DNA from 4 places in the Martelella sp. K41-7 genome. Region 1 is predicted to be linked to each of the others. Evidence: riboswitches for the same ligand, from Rfam matches in the RefSeq annotation. Region 1 holds a riboswitch; each other region holds the start of a gene.

Region 1 (5,358 bases):
GGCAGCCGGAACAGCCGCTCGCCCAGAAGATATTCTCTCCGTTTTTGGGGTTGGCGGCTGCAAGGCTTCCAAGATCGTCCGGGTCAAGCTTGGGGGCGCGAGCGCAACCAGAAATGCTGAGCCCATGAACAGACCTGCAATGATCAGAACCCCAATCGTAATGCCTGGTTTCACGCCTTGGCTCCTTCAGGCCCATTATCGCCAGAAGACGACCGGTCCTGCCCTGTCACTTCTTGACGCGATAGATCTCGTGGCAGGCGCCGCAATTTGCGCCGAGTGTCTGCATTGCCTTGCCAACAGCGGCTTGATCCGCCGGCAGGTTGGCGAGAAGAGCGTTGGCGTCGCTGGCGAGCTTCTTGGAACGGGCCGTGAAGTCGTCCATGTTTTCCCAGATCGCAGGGCTTGCTTCGCTATCGTTTCCGGTTTTCGAATCCGGCGGGAAATGCGTCGGGAAGTCCGTCGCGTGCGTGGCGATCGAGGAAAGTGCGCCCTCGACGACGACCGGATCATAGTCCTTCTGGCCCTTGGCGATGGCGCCAAGCTGGCCCATCGCTTGACCGATGGCCTTCATGTCATCCTGACGCAGCATTTGTGGGGCGTCCTGTGCAAAAACAGCACCCGCGCTCAGACACAGCGACAGAGCGCCCGCAATCAAAAAACCGTTTTTCATCAATGCCTCCTTCTCTTCTCAGGATCAGTATAGCGTGCTGCCAACAGGAAACCAGAGGCAAGAGAATGTTGCATAATGTCAATTCGACATGGTCGCTGATATCGCCATCACGATTTGTTGAGATCACGACCAGAGCGCGTGGAAATGATGGGTGGGGCCGTGGCCGGATCCGACGGCAAGCTTGTCGGATGCGGCAATGGCGCCAATGACATAGGCCTTTGCCTCGGCTACGGCTTCCGGCAATGAAAGCCCTTTGCCGATTTCGGCGGCAATCGCGCTGGAGAGCGTGCAGCCTGTACCGTGTGTATTGGCGGTGTCGATGCGCTCGCCTTCAAGCCAGTGATGACCTTCGGCGGTCACCAGAAGGTCCGGGCAATCGTCGCCTTCGAGATGTCCGCCCTTCATCAGCACAGCCTGGGCCCCAAGTCCGCGCAGGGCCTTGCCCTGGGCAATCATCGCCGCGCGGTCGTTCGCAACGTCTTCGTCAAGCAAGGCGGCGGCTTCCGGCAGGTTGGGTGTCAGAAGCGCAGCAAGTGGCAGCAGATGCTCCTTCAGCGCCTCAACCGCGTCTTCCGGCAGCAGCCGGTGACCGCCCTTGGCGACCATCACCGGGTCCAGGACGACCGGCACTTCGACATGGTGGCGCAGACTGTCGGCGACGGTGACCGCGATATTGGCATTGGCGATCATGCCGATCTTGATCGCGCTGACCGAAACATCGTCGAAGATCGCTGCAATCTGCTCGGCCACAAAAGCTGATGGCACCTGGTGCACGCTGGTGACACCGCGCGTGTTCTGTGCCGTCAGCGCCGTCAGCACGGCCATGCCGTAGGTTCCGCGCGCCGAAAACGTCTTGAGGTCGGCCTGAATGCCGGCGCCGCCCGAGGGGTCGGAACCTGCGATCGAAAGAATGTTCGCAATCATGTCTTTGCCTTCCCGATGGCTTCCATGAGCGCCATCGATGCCTGATAGGGATCGGTTTGTCCGCAGATCGCGGAGACCACGGCAATGCCGTCGGCGCCCGCTTCGAATGTGGCGGCCACATGTTCGGCTTTCAATCCGCCGATAGCGACGACGGGCAGGGCGGAAAGCGCCGTTATTTCTGTGAGCCCCTCAAATCCGAGAGGAACGGCATGACCGGGCTTGGTATTCGTCGCAAAAATTGGCCCGGCGCCGATATAATCCAGCCCTGCCGGGTCGAAATTGTGCGCGGCCTCAAGGCTGTCGATTGACAGGCCGAGCAGCATATCCGGTCCGATACGGCCTCTGACCGCTGCCGGATTGTCATCCGACTGACCGACATGGACACCATCGGCGCGAAGCGCGATTGCCGCGTCGACATCGTCATTGACGATCAGGCGGGCATTGGTCCCGTCGAGCCCCTTTTTCAGTTCTTGGCCCGCAGTGATGCGTTCCACTGTTGTGGCGTCCTTCATGCGGAGCTGCACCATGGTCACGCCACCACGCACGGCGGCTCTGGCTGTTTCTGCCATGCCAAAGGAAGCGCAGAGCACAGGGTCAAGTACGAGATAAAGCGACAGATCGAAAACGAGCCTCATGAAAGGGTAACCCTTGCACCGGCCTTGAGTTCCGCAGGTGTGACAGCCGCAAGCTGATCCAGGAACTGAACGGCGAAAGAACCCGGTCCGTTGGCACGCTCATGGGCACGTTCACCGGCGACGGCGTAGAGCGTGAGCGCGGCGACAGTTGCGGAAAACGGGTCGGCGGGGCGGGTGCCGGCGAAGGCGCCGACAAGGCAGGTCAGCGCGCAACCGAGCGCTGTCACGCGCGGCATCAGTGGCGATCCGCCTTCTATGCGGGCACTGCGGCTGCCGTCGGTCACAAAGTCGCTTTCTCCGGTGACGGCCACCACCATGGAGCGTTCATTGGCCAGGTGGCGCGCCGTTTCTTCCGCCGCCTCAACACTGTCACCGGCGTCCACGCCCCTGCCGCCGCTGGTCGCACCGGAAAAGGCGAGAATTTCGGAGGCGTTGCCGCGCAAGACTGTCGGGCGGAGATCAAGTAGTTCGAGGGCTGCATTTTTTCGGAACCCGGTCGCAAAATGGGCAACGGGATCGAACACCCACGGCGTGCCCTTTGCCGCGGCACCCGCGATTGCCGCCTTCATGCCTCCGATCCATTGCGGCGACAGCGTACCGATATTGATGGTCAGCGCGGAGACCAGGCCGGCGAACTCTCCGGCTTCCTCCTCACAATGGACCATGGCAGGCGAGGCGCCTGCGGACAGCAGTACATTGGCTGCGACATTCATCGCCACGTAATTGGTAATGCATTGCACAAGGGGAGCCTTTGCACGCATCTCGGTCAGCAGAATATCGGGGGTCGCATCCGTCATCCCGGTTTCCCTTTCTTTTGTGGCGGGAAAGCCGGTCGGGCCAGATTGAGGAAAGGCCCGAGTGACTCCCTCCGCCGGTATGATCCGGATCAGGTTCCAAGGGTGCTTCTCAGCCCGCAAAAGCGGACGCCCCCGTCGCTCATCATGGCAGTCTTATAGCAGAAAAATCCGCCCCGATAAGGGGGCGGATTGAACCGGCAGGAATTTAATCTCTGCCGTTACTTCATCGTCGGCATGGAGAATTCTGCGCCTGAGCGGATGCCCTTGGGCCAGCGGCTGGTGATGGTCTTCAGGCGCGTGTAGAAGCGCATGCCTTCCGGGCCATGCATGTGATGATCGCCGAACAGCGATGCCTTCCAGCCGCCAAAGGAATGAAACGCCATCGGAACCGGGATCGGCACATTGATGCCGACCATGCCGACCTGGATCTTGTGCGCGAATGCGCGGGCTGCATCGCCGTCGCGGGTGAAGATCGCCGTGCCATTGCCGAATTCGTGGTCGTTGATCCACTGTGCCGCCTCGTCATAGCTGGATGCACGGGCGACCGAGAGAACCGGGCCGAAGATTTCTTCCTTGTAGATCTTCATGTCGGTGGTGACGCGATCGAACAGGGTTGCGCCGACGAAATAGCCGTTCTCGTAGCCCTGAAGATTGAGGTCGCGTCCGTCGATCACGAGGTCCGCACCTTCTTCAACGCCCGAATCGATATAGCCGAGGATCTTGTCGCGGGCAGCAGCTGTAACGACCGGTCCCATGTCGGCTTCCGGATCGTTGCCGGGGCCGACCTTGAGGGCGGCAATGCGGGGCTTGAGCTTTTCGATCAGACGGTCCGCTGTCTCGTCGCCGACGGGAACCGCGACCGAGATCGCCATGCAGCGCTCGCCGGCCGACCCGTAGGCCGCGCCCATCAAAGCGTCGGCTGCCTGATCCATATCGGCGTCGGGCATCACGATCATATGGTTCTTGGCACCGCCGAGGGCCTGGCAGCGTTTGCCGTTTGCTGTGGCCGTGGTGTAGATATAGCGCGCGATCGGCGTCGAGCCGACGAAGCTTACGGCCTGAATATCAGGATTGGCGAGGATAGCGTCGACGGCCTCCTTGTCGCCCTGTACGACGTTGAAGACGCCATCGGGAAGGCCGGCTTCTTTCAGCCATTCGGCAATCAGCAGTGCGGCGGAAGGGTCGCGCTCGGATGGCTTCAAAATGAAGCAGTTGCCGCAGGCAAGCGCCACCGGGAACATCCACATAGGCACCATGGCGGGAAAGTTGAACGGCGTGATCCCGGCAACAACGCCAAGCGGCTGGCGCATCGACCAACTGTCGACGGCGGTGCCGACATTTTCGGTGAATTCGCCTTTCAGAAGCTGCGGGGCTGAGGTGGCGAACTCAACGACCTCCATGCCGCGCTGGATTTCGCCGAGCGCATCGGAATGGACCTTGCCGTGTTCGGCGGTGATCACCTTTGCAAGGTCGCCCACGCGTTCCTCGAGAATGCCGAGAAATTTGTTCAGGATGCGGGCACGGCGCAGCGGGGTTGTTTCTGCCCAGCCGGGAAAGGCAGCCTTTGCGGCCTCGACAGCGGTGCGCACATCGGCAGTATTGGCAAGCGACAATGCACCGCTTTGTTCGCCCGTCGCCGGGTTATAGGTCGGCACGGTGCGGGTGCCGGAACCGCTGACGATCTTGCCGCCGATAAAATGCTGGATGGATTTCATGGTGTTTCCTCCGCAGTCTGTCTGCATCATGTTTTTCACTTGCCGCCATCTTGCCTGTTAATTTCTGCAAAGAAACAGGATAGTTTACAAATCCATTGTGCAAAAATTAAAGGCCATGCATGGATTGGGATCACCTGCGCATCTTTCTCGCCGTCGCACGACGCGGCCAGATCCTCGCCGCCGCACAGGCACTCGCGCTCAATCATGCCACGGTTTCGCGCCGCCTTAATGCGCTGGAAGATACGCTCGGGGAGCCGTTGTTCGAACGCACGCCTGCTGGTTCGGCATTGACGGAAGCGGGGGAACGGCTTTTGTCGGTTGCCGAAAGGGTGGAGACGGAAATCCTCGGGGTTGCCGAGGATACACGGGCGCGCGGGGCAAGTCTTGCCGGAACCGTGAGGGTCGGCGCGCCGGATGGTCTCGGGACCTATTTCCTTGCCGGTGAACTTGGTCGGCTGCAGGAAGACCATCCCGGGCTCGTGATCGAACTGGTGCCTCTGCCGCGCACATTCTCTTTGTCAAAGCGTGAGGCAGATCTGGCGATCACGCTTGATCCGCCAGAAGAGGGCAGGCTGGTGATTTCGCGGCTGACGGATTACACGCTCGGGGTTTACGCA
Region 2 (5,358 bases), on a different replicon from region 1:
ATCTGACGCTTGGCTACAACCGGCATCTGGCCGTGCGCCACCTGAACGGCGTTGTCGGCAAGGGCAGCCTGACGGCGGTCATCGGTGGCAACGGCTCATGCAAATCGACCCTGATGAAGAGTATTGTCGGAAAGCTGCGGCCGCTTGGCGGCAGTTGCGCGGTCGCGCCCGGTACCCGACCCGCCTATCTACCGCAGCTTTCCGAGCTCGACCGCAGCTTTCCCGCGCGGGTCGCCGGCCTCGTCTCGCTGGGGCTGTGGCCCCGCTGCGGGCTTCTCGAGCGTCATCGCGCGCAGGACCGGCAGGCCGTCAGCGACGCACTGATGGTCGTGGGTCTCGAAGGCTTCGAGAAGCGTCCCGTCGACAGCCTGTCCGGCGGCCAGTTGCAGAGAGCGCTGTTTGTTCTGGTTCAGGACGCCGATCTCGTTCTTCTGGACGAACCGTTCGACGCGGTTGCCGCGCGCACGATTACCAACCTTGTCGCGCTGATCAAGAACTGGCACGGGGCGCAGCGCACGGTCATGGTCGTTGCCCACAATGCCTTCCGGTATTTCGAGCGCGACTACGGGGTTTTCTTCCTGTCGCCGCAGGGTGTTTCGGCGGAATCCGAAGCATCCGCCGGGGATGCCGCATCGCTGATCCGTGAAATCCGGGAGAAGCGCGCGGTGGTCGCCTTTGCCGAAAGCATTTCCGACGCCCGCCTCGTCGAACAGATCGCGTCCGAAGCCGGACTGGAACTTGGGGGAACGCTCTATTCGGGCGCGTTGTCTTCAGCCGATGGCGCAGCACCCAGCTATATCGACATGATGCGCTACGACGTCGAAACGCTCGCCACCGCCATCAATAACGGCTGACACTAATAAAAAGGGTGAGGTCGAACCTTGCTTCTTAATGTTACGTTATACCATCAAGGAGAGACTGATATGAAACGATGGATCCTGGGTGCATCCGCACTCGCGATTTCGCTTGGCGCTCCGGCGGCGTTTGCCGAAGACCATGAGGACAGCATCACCCTCTACCGCGTTTTCGTCGGCGACCATGACGCCGCGAAAATCACGGCCTTCGACCTCAGCGAACCCGACCATCGCTGGTCCTTCGACACCACCGGCCAGAACAAGCTTTACGCGGTCAACGACGGCGCAGCCGTTGTTGCTGTTCAGTCCAACGATGACGCGGTTCACTTCATCAACAGCGGCATCTCGCTGCATTCCCACGGTGACCATTCCGATATCGATATCGAGGCGCCGGTCGCCATCGAGGAAAGCCTCACCGGCCCGCGCCCGTTCCACATCATCGATCATGACGGCAAGGTGGTCGTCAATTTCGACAAGGGCGGCTATGCCGCAATCGTCGATGCTCCCGAGCTTCACCACGGCGAGCTTGAAACCAGCGAACTGAAGCAGGAACGCGCCCATCATGGCTTTGCCGCTCCCGTCGGCCAATACTGGGTCACGAGCGTTGCAACCGATACGCCGGTTGACGGCACCCGCATCGGCCTGCGCGCCGTGACCGAAGACGGCGAGCCGACCGGCGATGTCGCGACCTGCACCGGCATTCACGGCGAAGCCTTCTCCGGGGCCTTTCTCGCGGCCGGTTGCCAGGAAGGCGTGCTGACCGTGACCCCCGGCGAAGACGGCCCCGTCTTCGAAATGCTGACCTATCCGGACGATTTGCCGGAAGGTGAGACCACGGGCACCCTGCTTGGCGCCAAAAGCATGCAGGTCTTTCTCGGCAATTACGGATCCAATGGCCTCGTCGTCATCGACCCGGCCGATGAGCCGCATTTTAGCTATATCGAACTGCCGTTCCGCCGCGTTGACTTCGCGCTCGATCCGGCCAATCCCTTTTTCGGCTATGTGCTGACCGAGGATGGCAGCCTGCATCAGATCGACATTCTGGACGCCAGCCTCACGACAAGCGCCAAGGTTACCGAGCCCTATTCGATGGATGGCCACTGGAACGACCCGCGTCCACGCATCGCCATGGCCGGTGATGAGATCGTGATGAGCGACCCGAATGCCGGCCTCGTCCGCCGCATCGCCAAGGATGGTCTCGCGGAAGTCGGTACGGTCGACGTCGGCGGTATGCCCTACAACATCGCCGTTGCAGGCGGCAGCGGCATGGTCCACGAGGGCGAAGATGATCACGCCCACGATCATGGCGATCCGCAGATTTACAAGGGCTATTTCGAGGACAGCCAGATCGCGGACCGTCCGCTTTCCGACTGGGCCGGCGACTGGCAGTCGGTCTATCCCTATCTTCAGGACGGAACACTCGACCCGGTGATGAAGCACAAGGCCGAGACCGGCAGCATGACCGTCGAGGAATACAAGGCTTACTACGACACCGGTTACAAGACCGATGTCGAGCGCATCACCATCGATGGCCACGAAGTCACCTTCTATGAAGATGGCGAGGCGGTTGAAGGTCGCTACAAAAGCGACGGCTATGAAGTCCTGACCTATGCCAAGGGCAACAGGGGCGTCCGGTTCATCTTCGAAAAGAGCGAGGGCGACGAGGCCGCGCCGCAATTCATCCAGTTCTCCGACCACCGGATCGCGCGGGCAGACGCCGATCACTATCACCTCTACTGGGGTGACGACCGTGCGGCCCTTCTGGAAGAATTGACAAACTGGCCGACCTACTACCCGTCATCGCTCGACAGCGACCAGATCGCCGACGAGATGCTGACCCACTGAGCTAGACGTAGCGCTTCAAAGAACGGGTGTCCGGCTTCACGGCTGGACGCCCTTTTCACGTTTCTTCCGAGGATCAAGTACAAGTAGATGCGCGTAAACGGTGCCATCATCGCCGTTTGCAGCGAGAAGACACTAGGTTCAGGACCTATTAAATCACTTGCGGCGTTCTCTTCGTTTTGATTCATTGGGCTCGAATGGAGAACCGCAATGAGTGATTTGCCGCTGCTGTCGCAGGCGCAGATGCGCCGGATCGAGCCCTATTTCCCACTGTCTCACGGTGTGCCTCGTGTTGATGACCGGCTGATCGTGAGCGGCATTGTCTTTGTCTTGCGCAATGGTTTGCGATGGCGCGATGCGCCGAAGGAATATGGACCGCACAAGACGATCTATAATCGCTTCATCCGCTGGAGCAGGCTTGGTGTGTTCAACAGGATTTTCGCTGAGTTGGCGGCCGAATGCGGTGAGCCGGAACAGTTGATGATCGACGCTACGCATTTGAAAGCACATCGCACCGCAGCCAGTCTGCTAAAAAAGGGGATGTTCCCAGACGTATCGGGCGCACCAAAGGCGGCTTGAACTCCAAGCTGCATGCGGTTTGCGATGGCCATGGCCGGCCACTGATCATGCTGTTGAGCGAAGGGCAGACGAGCGACTACAAAGGTGCTGCCCGAATGATAGAGGCCTTTCCCAAAGCAAAGACGGTACTGGCCGACAAAGGCTACGATGCCGACTGGTTTCGAGAGGCCTTGGCGCAGCGCAAAATCAAGGCCTGCATTCCATCGAGGGCGAACAGAAAGGTCCCAATAGCGCATGACCGCAAGCTCTACCAAAAGCGCCATAAAATCGAGAACATGTTTGGCAGGCTCAAGGACTGGCGCCGAATTCACACCCGATACGACCGTTGTGCACACACTTTCTTCTCAAGCATATGCATCGCTGCTGCCGTTATCTTCTGGCTTTGATTTTAACGAGTCCTGAGCCTAACGAAAAAGTCAAAAATGCCGGGAGTGCGCGAAGCAAAGCACCGGGCGAATAAGCTTGATCCGGTTTTTGATTGCCCGGTGCGCCAAAAAAATAGAAAGCTATATTCCCTCCACCAAGGCTGGCGTTGACAAGCGCGTCTATTCGGCGCAATTTTGGCGCGCTCACCCGGGGGTCCCGACAAGGGGCTGAGATACTGCTGGCTGTCGCAGCGCAGTGACCCGATGAACCTGATCCAGTTCACACTGGCGTAGGGATGGTGCATCGGCTGCGCGGGATCAAGCCCGCTATTCCTATCGGATGCAATGCGCGGCCTCCTCCATTCGACGTCGAACTGGGTCTCCAACGCCAAGAGCTATGGAGGCTCCGACCGATGAAAGACTTATCCCCAACCGTCACCACAGGTCCGCTGCCGGCGTCCCGCCGCGTCTGGCAAAAGGGCGTGCTCTATCCTGATATCCGCGTGCCCTTGCGCGAAATCGATGTGCACCCCAGTGCGGGTGAGCCACCCGTAACCGTCTATGACAGTTCCGGCCCTTATACCGATCCGGATGCCAAACCCTCCATCGAGGGCGGGCTGCCGCGCCTGCGAGAGGGCTGGGTCGCCGCGCGAAAGGATACCCGGACCTATGACGGCCGCCATGTGAAACCCGAGGACAACGGCTTTGCCGAGGGTATGCGGCTGGTGCCGGAATTTCCAGTGCGTCATCGGCCGCGCCGGGCGACGGGAGACTGCGCCGTGACCCAAATGGCCTATGCCCGCGCCGGGGTCGTGACGCCAGAGATGGAGTTTGTCGCCATCCGCGAGAATCTGGGTCGCAGGGCGGCGAAAGACGCGCTTGCACTCGATGGCGAGGATTTCGGCGCCGAAATTCCGGATTTCATCACGCCCGAATTCGTAAGGGACGAGGTGGCGAAGGGCCGGGCGATCATCCCTGCCAACATCAATCATCCCGAGGCCGAGCCGATGGCGATCGGGCGGAATTTCCTGGTGAAGATCAACGCCAATATCGGCAATTCCGCCGTGACCTCCTCAATGGCCGAGGAAGTGGAGAAGATGGTTTGGGCCACGCGCTGGGGCGCAGATACGGTGATGGACCTTTCCACCGGGCGCAACATTCACAACATCCGCGACTGGATCATCCGCAATTCGCCTGTTCCGATCGGAACCGTGCCGCTCTATCAGGCTTTGGAAAAAGTCGGCGGCATTGCCGAAGATCTCTCCTGGGAGGTCTATCGCGACACGCTGGTCGAACAGGCAGAACAGGGGGTGGACTATTTCACCATCCATGCGGGGGTGCGCCTGCACATGATTCCGATGACGGTGGGGCGGGTGACGGGGATCGTCAGCCGTGGCGGGTCGATCATGGCCAAGTGGTGTCTCCATCATCACCGTGAGAGCTTTCTTTACGATCATTTCAACGAGATCTGCGACATCGCCCGCGCCTATGACGTGTCCTTCAGCCTCGGCGACGGATTGCGTCCCGGTTCAATTGCCGATGCCAATGACGAAGCGCAGTTCGCCGAGTTGAAAACGCTTGGAGAACTGACGCAGATCGCATGGGCGAAAGACTGCCAGGTGATGATCGAGGGCCCCGGCCACGTGCCGATGCACAAGATCAAGGCCAATATGGACAAGCAGCTTGAGACCTGCGGCGAGGCGCCGTTCTACACGCTC
Region 3 (5,358 bases), 1.0 Mb from region 1:
GGTCTCGTGCCGCCGCCGGAGGGTTATTGGGAGGCGATTTCCGCCGTTCTTGAGAAGCACGATATCCTGCTGATCGCCGATGAGGTCGTCACCGGCTTCGGCCGTCTCGGCACCATGTTCGGTTCGGCCCATTTCGGCCTGAAGCCCGATCTGATCACCATCGCCAAGGGGCTGACCTCGGCCTATGCGCCGCTTTCCGGCTCAATTGTTTCGAAGAAAATGTGGAAGGTTCTGGAACAGGGCACCGATGAAAACGGCCCGATCGGCCACGGCTGGACCTATTCCGCACATCCGATCGGGGCCGCGGCCGGGGTTGCCAATCTGAAGCTGATCGATGAGCTGGGCCTGGTCAAGAACGCCGGCGAAACCGGCGCCTATTTCCGCGCCGCCATGAAGGATGCGCTCGGCAACCATGCCCATGTCGGCGATGTGCGCGGCGAAGGCATGCTGCTGGCCGTCGAATTTGTCAAGGACCGCGAGACCCGCACCTTCTTCGATCCGGAAGAAAAGGTCGGCTACAAGCTCGCCGCCGCGCTGCTGTCGGAGGGGGTTATCGCCCGCGCCATGCCGGAAGGCGATATTCTGGGTTACGCTCCGCCACTGTGCCTGACACGCGAAGAAGCCGACCAGATCGTTGCCGCCACCAAGAAGGCCGTAACCGCCGTTCTCGGCTGACACGACCTGACTTTGCCACACCCGGGCCTGTCCCGGGGTGGCTCAGTCAATGGTGCCCCAGCACATGCTGCACGAGACGCAACACAAGATGCAGCGTCAGAAGCATGATGCCGCCGATGAGCACGAGATGGGCGAGCGGGGCCAAAAGGCTGCCCTCGATATCGCCGGCGACATCGCGATAATGATAAAAGCCGAAACGTATGGTCAAGGTGGCAAGGCCGATCACCACCAGCACAAGGCCGAAGAGCTTCATGTTCCGATCTCCCTGAGGCTTGATAGCGCATTCTCGAGATCGATCTCTCGGGGCAGCCTGACGCCGCCCGTCATTAAAACTATACAAAAGACCGAAACGCGAAAGACGGCCACCAGCCGCCTTTCGGTATTTACGTATCTTCTATTTTGCTTTTGTGGCGATTTGAGGCCGAGGCTTTGTTATTCGCGCTGAAGCGAAACCGATATTTCGGACACCGCCGGCGCTGTGTCGATCAGCCCGTTTTCAGCCATGAAGGCCCCGAAGCGCTGGTAGCGGCCGGCATCGAAGGCCGCCGGGCTCTTGGCAAAGCGGGCGACAGTATCGGCGAAGGCCTGACGGTTCAGCTCATCATCGAGATCGGGATAGGCCTCTGCAAAAAGCCCCCATGCCTGTTGCGGGTGATTGGTGATGAAGATCGTCGCCCGTTCAACCGCGTCGAGAAAGCGTGGAAGGCGATCATCATCGAGAAGCGCGCCGCGGGTCACAAAGATCAACTCGTCATAGACCGGAACGCCGTTTTCCTCCGGGAAAAAGCGCGTCCCTCCTCACCTTCAATTGCCATCTGGGTCAGCTCGAAATTGCGAAACGCGCCGATTGTGGCGTCGACCTGACCGGAGAGAAGCGATTGGGTGAGCGCGAAATTGACGTTGACCAGTGTAATGTCATCCCGCGACAGTCCGGAGCTTTCAAGCATGGCGGAGACGACAGCTTCCTCGATCCCGGCAACGGAAAAGCCGATCTTCCTGCCCTTCAAATCAGACAGCGACTTTACCGGCCCGTCCGCCATCACTGTCAGCGTATTGAGCGGAGTGGACACCAGCGTGCCGAAACGCTTGATTTCGACGCCGGCGGCGTGGTCGAGATAGAGGTTCGGTTGATAATGAACGCCGATATCGGCACGGCCAGAAGCGACCATGCGCGGAACCATGGAAGGATCAGCCGGCGGCACGAGCTCCACATCGAGGCCTTCCTCTTCGAAGTATCCCTGCTGTTGCGCGATCACCATCGGTGCGTGATCGGGGTTCACATACCATTCGAGGATGACACTGAGTTTGTCGTTGGCGGCGGCAAGGCCGGGCAACATCGTCAGCGCCGCGGCAAGCGCGAGTTTCTTGAGCATTCTTTCCTCCGTGGAAAAAGTGTGCGGCCGTCTAGTGGTTTGGCGACCAGCGGGTGAAAAACGGGGCGGCGAGATCCACCGCCTTGCGAAACAGCACGGCCTCCACGGCCAGGATGAACATGGCAGCAAAGACAGTATCGGCCTGCATCCGGGCATTGGCCTGCACCATAACGAAGCCGAGACCACCGGCAGCGCCGACCCATTCGCCGACGACGGCGCCAAGCGGGGCAAGCGGAGCTGCTATACGAAGGCCGGAAAAAGCTGCGGCATGGCCAGAGGAAGCCTGATGAGAACGAGAAGTTGCCAGTGGCTGGCGCCATCGAGGCGGGCAGCCTTGACGATGGCGCTGTCGGTGCGGGCAAGCCCATCGGCGAAATTGGAAGCGACCGGGAAGAACACGATGATCGTCGTCATCACGATCTTGGAGGTGATGCCGAAGCCAAACCAGAGCACCAGCATGGGTGCGATGACGAAAACGGGAAAGGACTGCAGCACCACCAGCGCGGGCCAGACCAGCCGACCCAAGCGGGGAAAGCCCGCCAGCAGAAAGGCAGCACCGGCACCGAACAGCGCACCGACGGCAAAACCTGCAATGATCTCGCGCAGCGTGACGAGCGCTTCAGAAAACAGATAGGCATGGCCGGTCCACAGCTTTATGGCCACGGAAAGCGGGGCTGGCAGGATATAGCGCGGCAGCGCAAACACCGTGACCACCGCCTGCCAGACAAGGACAAGTGCACAAACCATCAGACAAAATTTGAAAACTGCAGACAGGCCTTGCTTCAAGTCCCCTCTCCCCGGCGTGGCCGGGCAGCGGACGTATCAAAACAGGCAGATTTTCTGGGCGTGTCGCTCAATACCAAACTCCGTTCCTACGCCGGCATGACCCGGATCAGGTTCAAGGGTTCGGCACGAAGCCATCTCAGCATCTTGGTCACAAGATCGCACCCCTCGGATGGCTTATCTATGCCTGCGCGGAGCGCCATGGTCAAGAGTGCAGGCACAATCCATGGTTGCCGAATCTGTGTCTGGATTGACTTCCCCGCCATTTTTCACCTTCAAGTTGTCGGGAAACAATGGCGATACGGATGATTTTCAGTTAGCGTTCATAAAATCACACTAAACGGTCAGTGGAAGATAACTGACCGGCGCGCCGAAAAACCGGCCGCCCCGACAATGCGGAGGAAACAATGCTTATCGCCATCGTCATCGTGGCGGCGCTTTTCGGCATGCTCTTTGGTTTCGACCAGGGCGTGATTTCCGGCGCCTTGCCGTTCATCAAACAGGATTTCACCATTACCCCCTTCATGGAGGGCGTGATCACCTCTGCCGTGCCGCTCGGCGCTGTCGCGGGCACCATCTTGGCGATGGTGACCACCGACCGCTACGGCCGAAAGCCGATGCTGATTCTCGGCGCAGTGATCTTTCTGTTCGGCTCGCTGTTTTCCGCGTTCGCCTTCAACCAGTATGTGCTGACACTGGCACGCCTTGTGATCGGCGTCGGCATCGGCGCATCTGCGATGACCGCTCCGATGTTTCTCGCGGAAGTCGCTCCGGCGCGTATTCGCGGCACGATCGTCTCGGCCTTCCAACTGATGATCACCATCGGCATCATGGTTTCCTATATGTCGGATGCGGCCTTTGGCGGCACCGGCGACTGGCGCTGGATGATCGGTGTCGGCGTGTTTCCGTCGATCATCGCCCTTGTCGGCATCCTGCTGTCGCCGGAAACGCCGCGCTGGCTGACGCTGAATTCGAACGCCGACAAGGCGCGCGACATCATCACGAAGCTGCAGCCTGAGGCGAGCGAAGAAGACGTCGACAAGATCATTACCGAGATCAAGGAAAGCGCCAAGGACGAGGAAGCCACTCCCGCCTGGAACACCTTCCTGAAGAAGGGCATCCTGCCGATCACCAGTTTCGCGATGATCGTGTTCGTGCTTCAGCAACTCTCGGGCATCAACGCGATCATCTATTACGCACCCGAAATCTTCAAGAACGCGGGCTTTTCCGGCACCACGACACAGCTTCTGGCAACGGTCGGCATCGGCGTCGTCAATGTGGCGCTGACCATCGTCGCCATGTATCTGGTGGAATCGATCGGACGACGCAAACTACTGATTTTTGGCTTCGTCGGCACCTCCGCCTCGATGGCGCTGGTCACCGTCGCGACCATGATGGACGTTGCCGCAACGCCTTATCTGGCATTGATCGGGATTTTCACCTTCATCGGCTTTTTCGCCGTCAGCCTCGGTCCGTTGCCCTGGCTCTACATGGCGGAGCTGTTTCCGCTTCGGCTGCGCCCGCGCGGCATGGCGCTGGCGTCTATTGCCAACTGGTTCTTCAACTTCGTCGTTGCCCTGCTGTTTCCTGAGCTTCTCGCAGGCATCGGGATCGTCGGAACCTTCGCGATCTTCACCACCTTCTGCGTGATCGGTGTTTTCTATGCGATTGCGGTGGCACCGGAGACCAAGGGCATCACGCTTGAGGAAATCGAGCAGCGCACTTTTGCTGCGGGCTGACAGGCACGCCCTGAAAGAGATCGAACGGCCCGCCGGAGACCCTCCTGCGGGCCGTTTTGCATGCAACCGCCAAAATGCCTAAGACTAATGGCTGCATTGCCGGTAATGGACAATTTGCGCCAATCAGGCGAAAACGGCGGTGGCATTGAAGCGGGAGGAGAATTCATGCACGACCACACGGTGCGCACCCACAAATCATCGGAAAACCTGAAACGGGAAGACCAGCTTGCCTGGAAGATCGCCACGGTCGCGGCTGATCGCGTGGCCCTCGACGACGACGTTGTGGAGATGATCGGCAACCGGATCATCGACAATGCCTCCGTGGCCGCCGCCTCCATCGCCCGCCGTCCGGCCATCAGTGCCAGAACACAGGCGACCGCCCACCCGTTTGCGCCGGGCGCGACAATCTTCGGCCTTGCCGCCGACAAGCGGTTTTCGCCGGAATGGGCGGCATGGGCCAATGGTGTGGCCGTGCGTGAGCTTGACTATCACGACACGTTTCTGGCTGCCGATTATTCCCATCCCGGCGACAATATTCCACCGGTTCTGGCCGTCGCCCAACATTGCGGGCTTTCCGGCGAGGCGCTCGCACGCGGCATTGCCACCGGCTATGAAATTCAGGTCGATCTGGTCAAGGGCATCTGCCTGCATGAGCACAAGATCGACCATATCGCCCATCTGGGACCATCGGCGGCTGCCGGCATCGGCACAGCACTGGGGCTTGATACCGAGACCATCTATCAGGCCGTTCAGCAGGCGCTGCATGTGACGACCACGACAAGGCAATC
Region 4 (5,358 bases), 1.6 Mb from region 1:
CCGGTTGCGCGTCAACCAGGCGATCAGGGCCGCGCGCGCCAGCGGATTGGTGCGCGTCGACATCCAGTCGCCGCATGTCATCCGCTTCCGCCAGCAGGAGGAGCTGAAAACCCGCTTCGGCCTTGCGGATGCCATCGTGGCGCCGGCCAATCCAGACAATCACGATGACCAGATTACCGCCGGTGCGGCTCTTGCGAACTATCTTGCTAAGGGCCTGCACGAGGAGCGCTGGCGTCTGATCGGCGTTTCCTGGGGCATGACGCTCAAAAACGCGATGACGTACCTGCCCCGGATGCAGCTCCCGAAGGTTGAAATCGTCTCGATGATCGGCGGCACGGCCCAGGGCGCACCCTTCAACGCCTTCGGCCTCACCGTAGGCGTTGCTGATCGGCTCGGTGCCCAGTATTCGCTGTTCGCAGCCCCGGTTTATCTTTCTCCCGGAACAAACAGGGAAGGCTTCCTTTCCAACCTGGTTTTCAACGCGCATCTGGAAAAGCTTGAAAAACTCGATCTGGCCGTGCTGGCTGCAGGCGACCTTTCCGACAAATCCGTGCTGATGACCACGGCCCTGCCTGCCAATGTCACATCGGCAGAACTTTCCGAAAAAGGCGCGGTCGGCGATATCGTCGGCTATTTCATTGATCGCGACGGCCGGGAAATCGACCATGTTGTGAACCGTTGCGCCGTCAGCATCGGGCTCGAAGCGCTTGAAAATGTTCCGGAACGAGTGCTTGCTGCAACTGGTGTCCACAAGGTCGATGTTATTATCGCCGCAATCCATGGCGGACTTGTCACCACGCTGATTACCGACGATATCACCGCTGAACTTATTCTGGCGAGGGCCCCATGAACAAAACAGTCATCTTCGATTTCGACGGCGTGCTTGCCAACAGCGAGATCATCGCGCTTGCCGAACTCAGGACCTCGCTTGAGAAATACGGCATCGTCATCGACTGGGATACGCTGGTCGAGACTTTTCTCGGGTCCTCGATCAGGCAGATCATCGCCTTTGTCGAAGACAGGACGGGCCAGCCGATCGATCCCGATTTCCAGAAGGAATGGTATGAAAGGCTGTTTGAGCGCTATGCGCACGAACTTCAGCCGGTGGCCGGTTCCCGCGAAATGCTCGACCGGCTGGATGCCGCCGGCATCAGCTACTGCATCGCGTCCGGCGGTTCCTACAAACGACTTGGCGTCGCGCTCGACTGTATCGGCTTTGCCGACCGCTTCGAAGGCCGCGCCTTCAGCGCCGACTCGGTTGAAAACGGCAAGCCCGCGCCTGACGTCTTCCTCTACGCAGCGGAAAAGCTCGGCAAGGGCGCCGGCAATTGCGTGGTGCTCGAGGATTCGATTGCCGGTGTTATTGCCGCCGGCCGCGCGGATATGCGCGTCGTCGGTTTCGTCGGTGGCGGCCATCTGGAGGGTATCAGACCGCTCCATGCAGAGCGGCTTCTTGCTGCAGGGGCAGCCACGGTATTGGACGATCTGGCCAGCTTCGAGGTAGCAGCGTTCGGCGCTGTCTGAAGCCGGTTGACAGAGGGCCGAAAGCCCGACAAAGTCATGCAAATTCCGAGGGGAGCATCATGCGATGCTGAGATGGCAACGAGCCGGACCCTTGAACCTGATCCGGGTCATACCGGCGTAGGAACGGAAAAATCGGTCACCTCCCTTCTTTTCGTTTCCAAGCCTGATCCGGTCTCCGCAATGTCATGGAGGTCGTCATATGTCGTTGGAAATTCGCCGGATCTGCAAGAAGCCAGCTTGCGGGATGCGGCCATGAGAGCCGTCGATTATCGTCTGAACGCGCTGGTTGATGCCGGGCTCGTTGAAACCGCACCGCTGTCGGAGCTTGCCCGGCTTGCTGCCGAAAACGGTGCGACGCTGATCCAGTATCGCGACAAATACGCCAAGACCCGTCAGATGATCGAGCGGGCCATCGAGATCCGCAAGGCGCTGGCACCGACCGGCATTCCCTTTGTCGTCAACGACCGGGTTGATGTCGCCCTTGCGTCCTGCGCCGACGGCGTGCATCTGGGTGCCGACGACATGGAGCCGGAAACCGCGCGGCGGCTGCTCGGGCCGGACGCGATCATCGGCCTGACCGTCAAGAATGCCTCCGACGGCGCCAAAGCCTCATCCGCCCCGGTCAATTACGCCTGCATCGGCGGCGTCTATCAAACACTCTCCAAGATCAATCTCGATCCACCGGTCGGCATGCGCGGCTTCAGCGCGCTTCGGCGCGGTCTCAAGAGCGCGCGTCCCGACCTGCCGGTCGGCGCCATCGCCGGGATCAAGCTTGAAAACGTTGCGCAACTGATTGCCGAAGGGGCCGACGGTATCGCGGCTATTTCAGCAATTTTTCACGCGCCTGATGTCGCCGCCGCAACCCGCGACTTTCGCTGGGCCATCGACACCGCGATCGCCAACCGGCAGCAATGACAAGCACTCCGGCAACAATGCATACAAAGGCTGCCCGGCTCGCCAAGCGGCTGGAGGCGGCACTCGGGTTGATTGCCGCCGCCGTGCTGGCGGTCATGCTGGCCGTCGTGCTCACAAGTGTCGTTCTCAGATATCTGTTTCACACAGGGTTGATCGGGACGGAAGATCTCGGCATATGGCTGAATGTGGCGCTGATCGCATTGGCCGCACCGCTTGCCCTTTCCGGGCCGCTGTCGATGCGGCTTGATCTTCCCTTCAGGCCGGTTGTCGCAAAAGCGGCCCGGATCATCGCTGATGCCGTCAGTCTTTTGGCAGCGCTTGTGCTGATTTTCGGCAGCAGCCGCGTCGTGGCTCTGATCGGCGGCACATCGCCGACGCTCGGGCTTCCCGAATGGCTACGCTTTGCCGTGATCGGTGCAGGCGGCGGCCTGCTCATGATGGTCCTCATCCTTCGCCGCATCAGCGAACAGAAGGCATTATCGCTTGCAGCTTCGGCAATCCTCGCAACCGCCATCTACCTCACCTGCCTGCGCTTAACGGTAACCACCGCGCTGCCGCCGAGCGCTGCGATCGCGATTGCAGCGGCCGTCGGCCTCATAACAGCGGCACCGCTTGCCCATGCCTTTCTGGCTGCCGCAATGATCGCCATGCCGTTCGGCGGCAACCTCGCGACCGAAACGATTGTCACAACCGCCGTTTCCAGCATGTCGCATTTCCTGCTGCTTGCCATTCCGTTTTTCCTGCTGACGGGTGCGGCCCTTTCGGCCTCGGGCGCGGCAAAACAACTCGTCGCCTTTGCCGCCGCGCTTGTCGGCCACCGGCGCGGCGGGCTGGCGCAGACGGTGCTGGCCACTGGCACGCTGTTTTCCGGCGCTTCCGGCTCGTCGGTTGCCAATGCAGTGTTCTCCGCCACGACCTTTCATCCGGAACTGGTGCGCCATGGCTATCCGCCTGCCCGCGCAGGCGCAATCATCGCCGCCGCCTCGGTCCTCGATAACATCATACCGCCCTCGATTGCCTTCCTGATCCTTGCGACCGCGACCGATCTTTCGGTCGGCAAGCTGCTTGTCGGCGGGCTGTTCGCAGGCCTTTTAATGGCAGTCGCCCTCAGCATCGCCATTCACCTGACAACCCGCAACCAGCCGGGTGGCCAGCGGGCCTGCTCGGGCGAGCGAGGGCACGCCTTCCTTGCTGCCGTTCCGGCCTTCGGGCTCGGTGTCATTGTGGTTGTCGGCATCCGCGTCGGCATCGTCACCACCACCGAGGCGGCCGCTCTTGCCGCGATCTACACGCTGGCGCTGGCAGGCTTTTCGAAAACACGCCGATGCTCCCTGTTTTCGGTGTTCCGGCAGACGGCCGCTGAAGCCGCCGCTATCGGTCTGCTCATCGGCTCGGCCGGCCCCTTTGCCTTCCAGCTTGCTGTCGACGGGGTGGCCGGCATGATTTCGTCGGCTGCCGCGGCGTTCGGCGGGTCTCCCGTCGCGGTTCTCGCTCTTGCTGTTTTCGTGCTGCTCGGCGCCGGGCTGGTGCTTGATATCGGCGCGGCGATCCTGCTTCTCGGGCCTTTGCTGCTGCCGCTTGCAATCGACGCCGGGCTCGACCCGACCGCCTTCGGGGTGATCATCGTCACCACACTGATGATCGGCGGGCTGACCCCGCCTGTCGGCATGCTGGTTCTCGTGGTCGCGGGCGTGACGGAAATTCCTCAAGCTGCGCTGTTTCGCGCCGTCATACCCTATCTCACGGCCCTGCTCGCCGCCATCGCCATCCTTTGCACCTACATTCTGTTGATCTGAGAGGAGACCCCATGCAGACCCTCAATCGCCGTCGATTTCTGAAAGCCGGAACACTGGCGGTTCTGTCCGCCCCCTATATCGCCCGCCCCGCCCACGCCCAGACCACGGTGACGGTCGCCTCCCTTCTGGGCGAGGACAAGCCCGAGACCAAGATCTGGCGCTTGTTTGCCGAAAAGGCCGAGGAGCGGCTGCCCGGCCGCTTCCGCTTCAACATCGTCACCAACGGCGCGCTCGGTGGCGAAAAACAGGTCGCCGACAGCATCCGTCTCGGCTCGGTGCAGGCGAGCCTGTCTACCGTCTCCGCGTTATCGTCCTGGGTGCCGCAACTGCAAATCCTCGACCTGCCGTTCCTGTTCCGAAGCCCTGAACACCTGCGGCGCGTCGTCACCGGGCCTGTCGGCGCCGGGCTGAAGGCGCAGCTTGCCGATGAACGCTTCGTCGTCGGTGGCTTCATCGATTACGGTGCCCGCCATCTTCTGGCCAAGACGCCGGTAACACGGCCTGAGCAGCTCGAAGGCGTCACCATCAGGGTCATCAACAGCCCGCTTCACACCGGGCTCTGGAGCGCCTTCGGCGCGGTCCCCGTCGGCATTCCGATCACCGAGACTTACAACGCGCTTGCAACAGGGGTCGCGGATGCCATGGACCTGACCAAATCCGCCTATGCCGGCTTCAAGCTCTACGAGGTCGTGCCCTGCCTGACCGAGACCGGTCACATCCGCGCCTCCGGCGTGATCTATTTCGCGCAAGGGTTCTGGAACGGGCTCGACACCGAAACCCAGGCCGTGCTGAACGAAATTTCGACCGAGGCTGCACTCTATTTCAACGCACTGATCGTCGAGGACGAGACTGCGGCGATGGAAACTGCACGCGAAAACGGCGGAGAAATTTTCCAGCCTGAAGACATGGAAGCCTGGCGGGCGGGGGCCAAAGGGGTCTGGACAGAATTCGCCCCGGCTGTCGGCGGGATGGAGCTGATCGAGACAGTTGAGAACAGTTAAATCGGGCGACGGACAAGAAAGGCTTGCAGGCGCCGCCGAATTGGTAAAAATTTACCCCACTTTCATTTTTGAGGCGCATGCACATGGTTACACTGCGGGAAATTGCCAAAGCGGTCGGTGTT

What was found. Region 1 has a riboswitch for thiamine pyrophosphate ahead of thiM (hydroxyethylthiazole kinase). Riboswitches for the same ligand answer to the same signal wherever they lie in the genome.
Region 2: it holds a riboswitch for thiamine pyrophosphate, as region 1 does, so the genes downstream of both, thiC (phosphomethylpyrimidine synthase ThiC) here and thiM (hydroxyethylthiazole kinase) in region 1, are expected to answer to the same signal.
Region 3: it holds a riboswitch for thiamine pyrophosphate, as region 1 does, so the genes downstream of both, AC0L7L_RS16460 (ABC transporter permease) here and thiM (hydroxyethylthiazole kinase) in region 1, are expected to answer to the same signal.
Region 4: it holds a riboswitch for thiamine pyrophosphate, as region 1 does, so the genes downstream of both, thiE (thiamine phosphate synthase) here and thiM (hydroxyethylthiazole kinase) in region 1, are expected to answer to the same signal.

What each region holds. Positions count from the first base shown of each region.
Region 1 is NZ_CM147867.1:2,443,223-2,448,580, reverse strand. It holds gene AC0L7L_RS11625 (c-type cytochrome) at 1-190, opposite strand, end outside; gene AC0L7L_RS11620 (c-type cytochrome) at 227-670, opposite strand; gene thiD (bifunctional hydroxymethylpyrimidine kinase/phosphomethylpyrimidine kinase) at 794-1,594, opposite strand; gene thiE (thiamine phosphate synthase) at 1,591-2,229, opposite strand; gene thiM (hydroxyethylthiazole kinase) at 2,226-3,026, opposite strand; TPP riboswitch at 3,076-3,170, opposite strand; gene AC0L7L_RS11600 (CoA-acylating methylmalonate-semialdehyde dehydrogenase) at 3,245-4,741, opposite strand; gene AC0L7L_RS11595 (LysR family transcriptional regulator) at 4,861-5,358, shown strand, end outside.
Region 2 is NZ_JBVVRV010000002.1:153,195-158,552, forward strand. It holds gene AC0L7L_RS21160 (metal ABC transporter solute-binding protein, Zn/Mn family) at 1-854, shown strand, start outside; gene AC0L7L_RS21165 (ZinT/AdcA family metal-binding protein) at 924-2,699, shown strand; one part of gene AC0L7L_RS21170 (IS5 family transposase) at 2,907-3,240, shown strand; one part of gene AC0L7L_RS21170 (IS5 family transposase) at 3,240-3,661, shown strand; TPP riboswitch at 3,840-3,955, shown strand; gene thiC (phosphomethylpyrimidine synthase ThiC) at 4,054-5,358, shown strand, end outside.
Region 3 is NZ_CM147867.1:3,446,787-3,452,144, forward strand. It holds gene AC0L7L_RS16445 (aminotransferase) at 1-675, shown strand, start outside; gene AC0L7L_RS16450 (hypothetical protein) at 722-928, opposite strand; partial or broken gene AC0L7L_RS16455 (ABC transporter substrate-binding protein) at 1,108-2,048, opposite strand; partial or broken gene AC0L7L_RS16460 (ABC transporter permease) at 2,080-2,795, opposite strand; TPP riboswitch at 2,901-3,010, opposite strand; gene AC0L7L_RS16465 (sugar porter family MFS transporter) at 3,239-4,570, shown strand; gene AC0L7L_RS16470 (MmgE/PrpD family protein) at 4,736-5,358, shown strand, end outside.
Region 4 is NZ_CM147867.1:4,044,838-4,050,195, reverse strand. It holds gene AC0L7L_RS19265 (sugar-binding transcriptional regulator) at 1-850, shown strand, start outside; gene AC0L7L_RS19260 (HAD family hydrolase) at 847-1,524, shown strand; TPP riboswitch at 1,563-1,665, shown strand; gene thiE (thiamine phosphate synthase) at 1,777-2,439, shown strand; gene AC0L7L_RS19250 (TRAP transporter large permease subunit) at 2,436-4,235, shown strand; gene AC0L7L_RS19245 (TRAP transporter substrate-binding protein) at 4,247-5,236, shown strand; gene AC0L7L_RS19240 (LacI family DNA-binding transcriptional regulator) at 5,320-5,358, shown strand, end outside.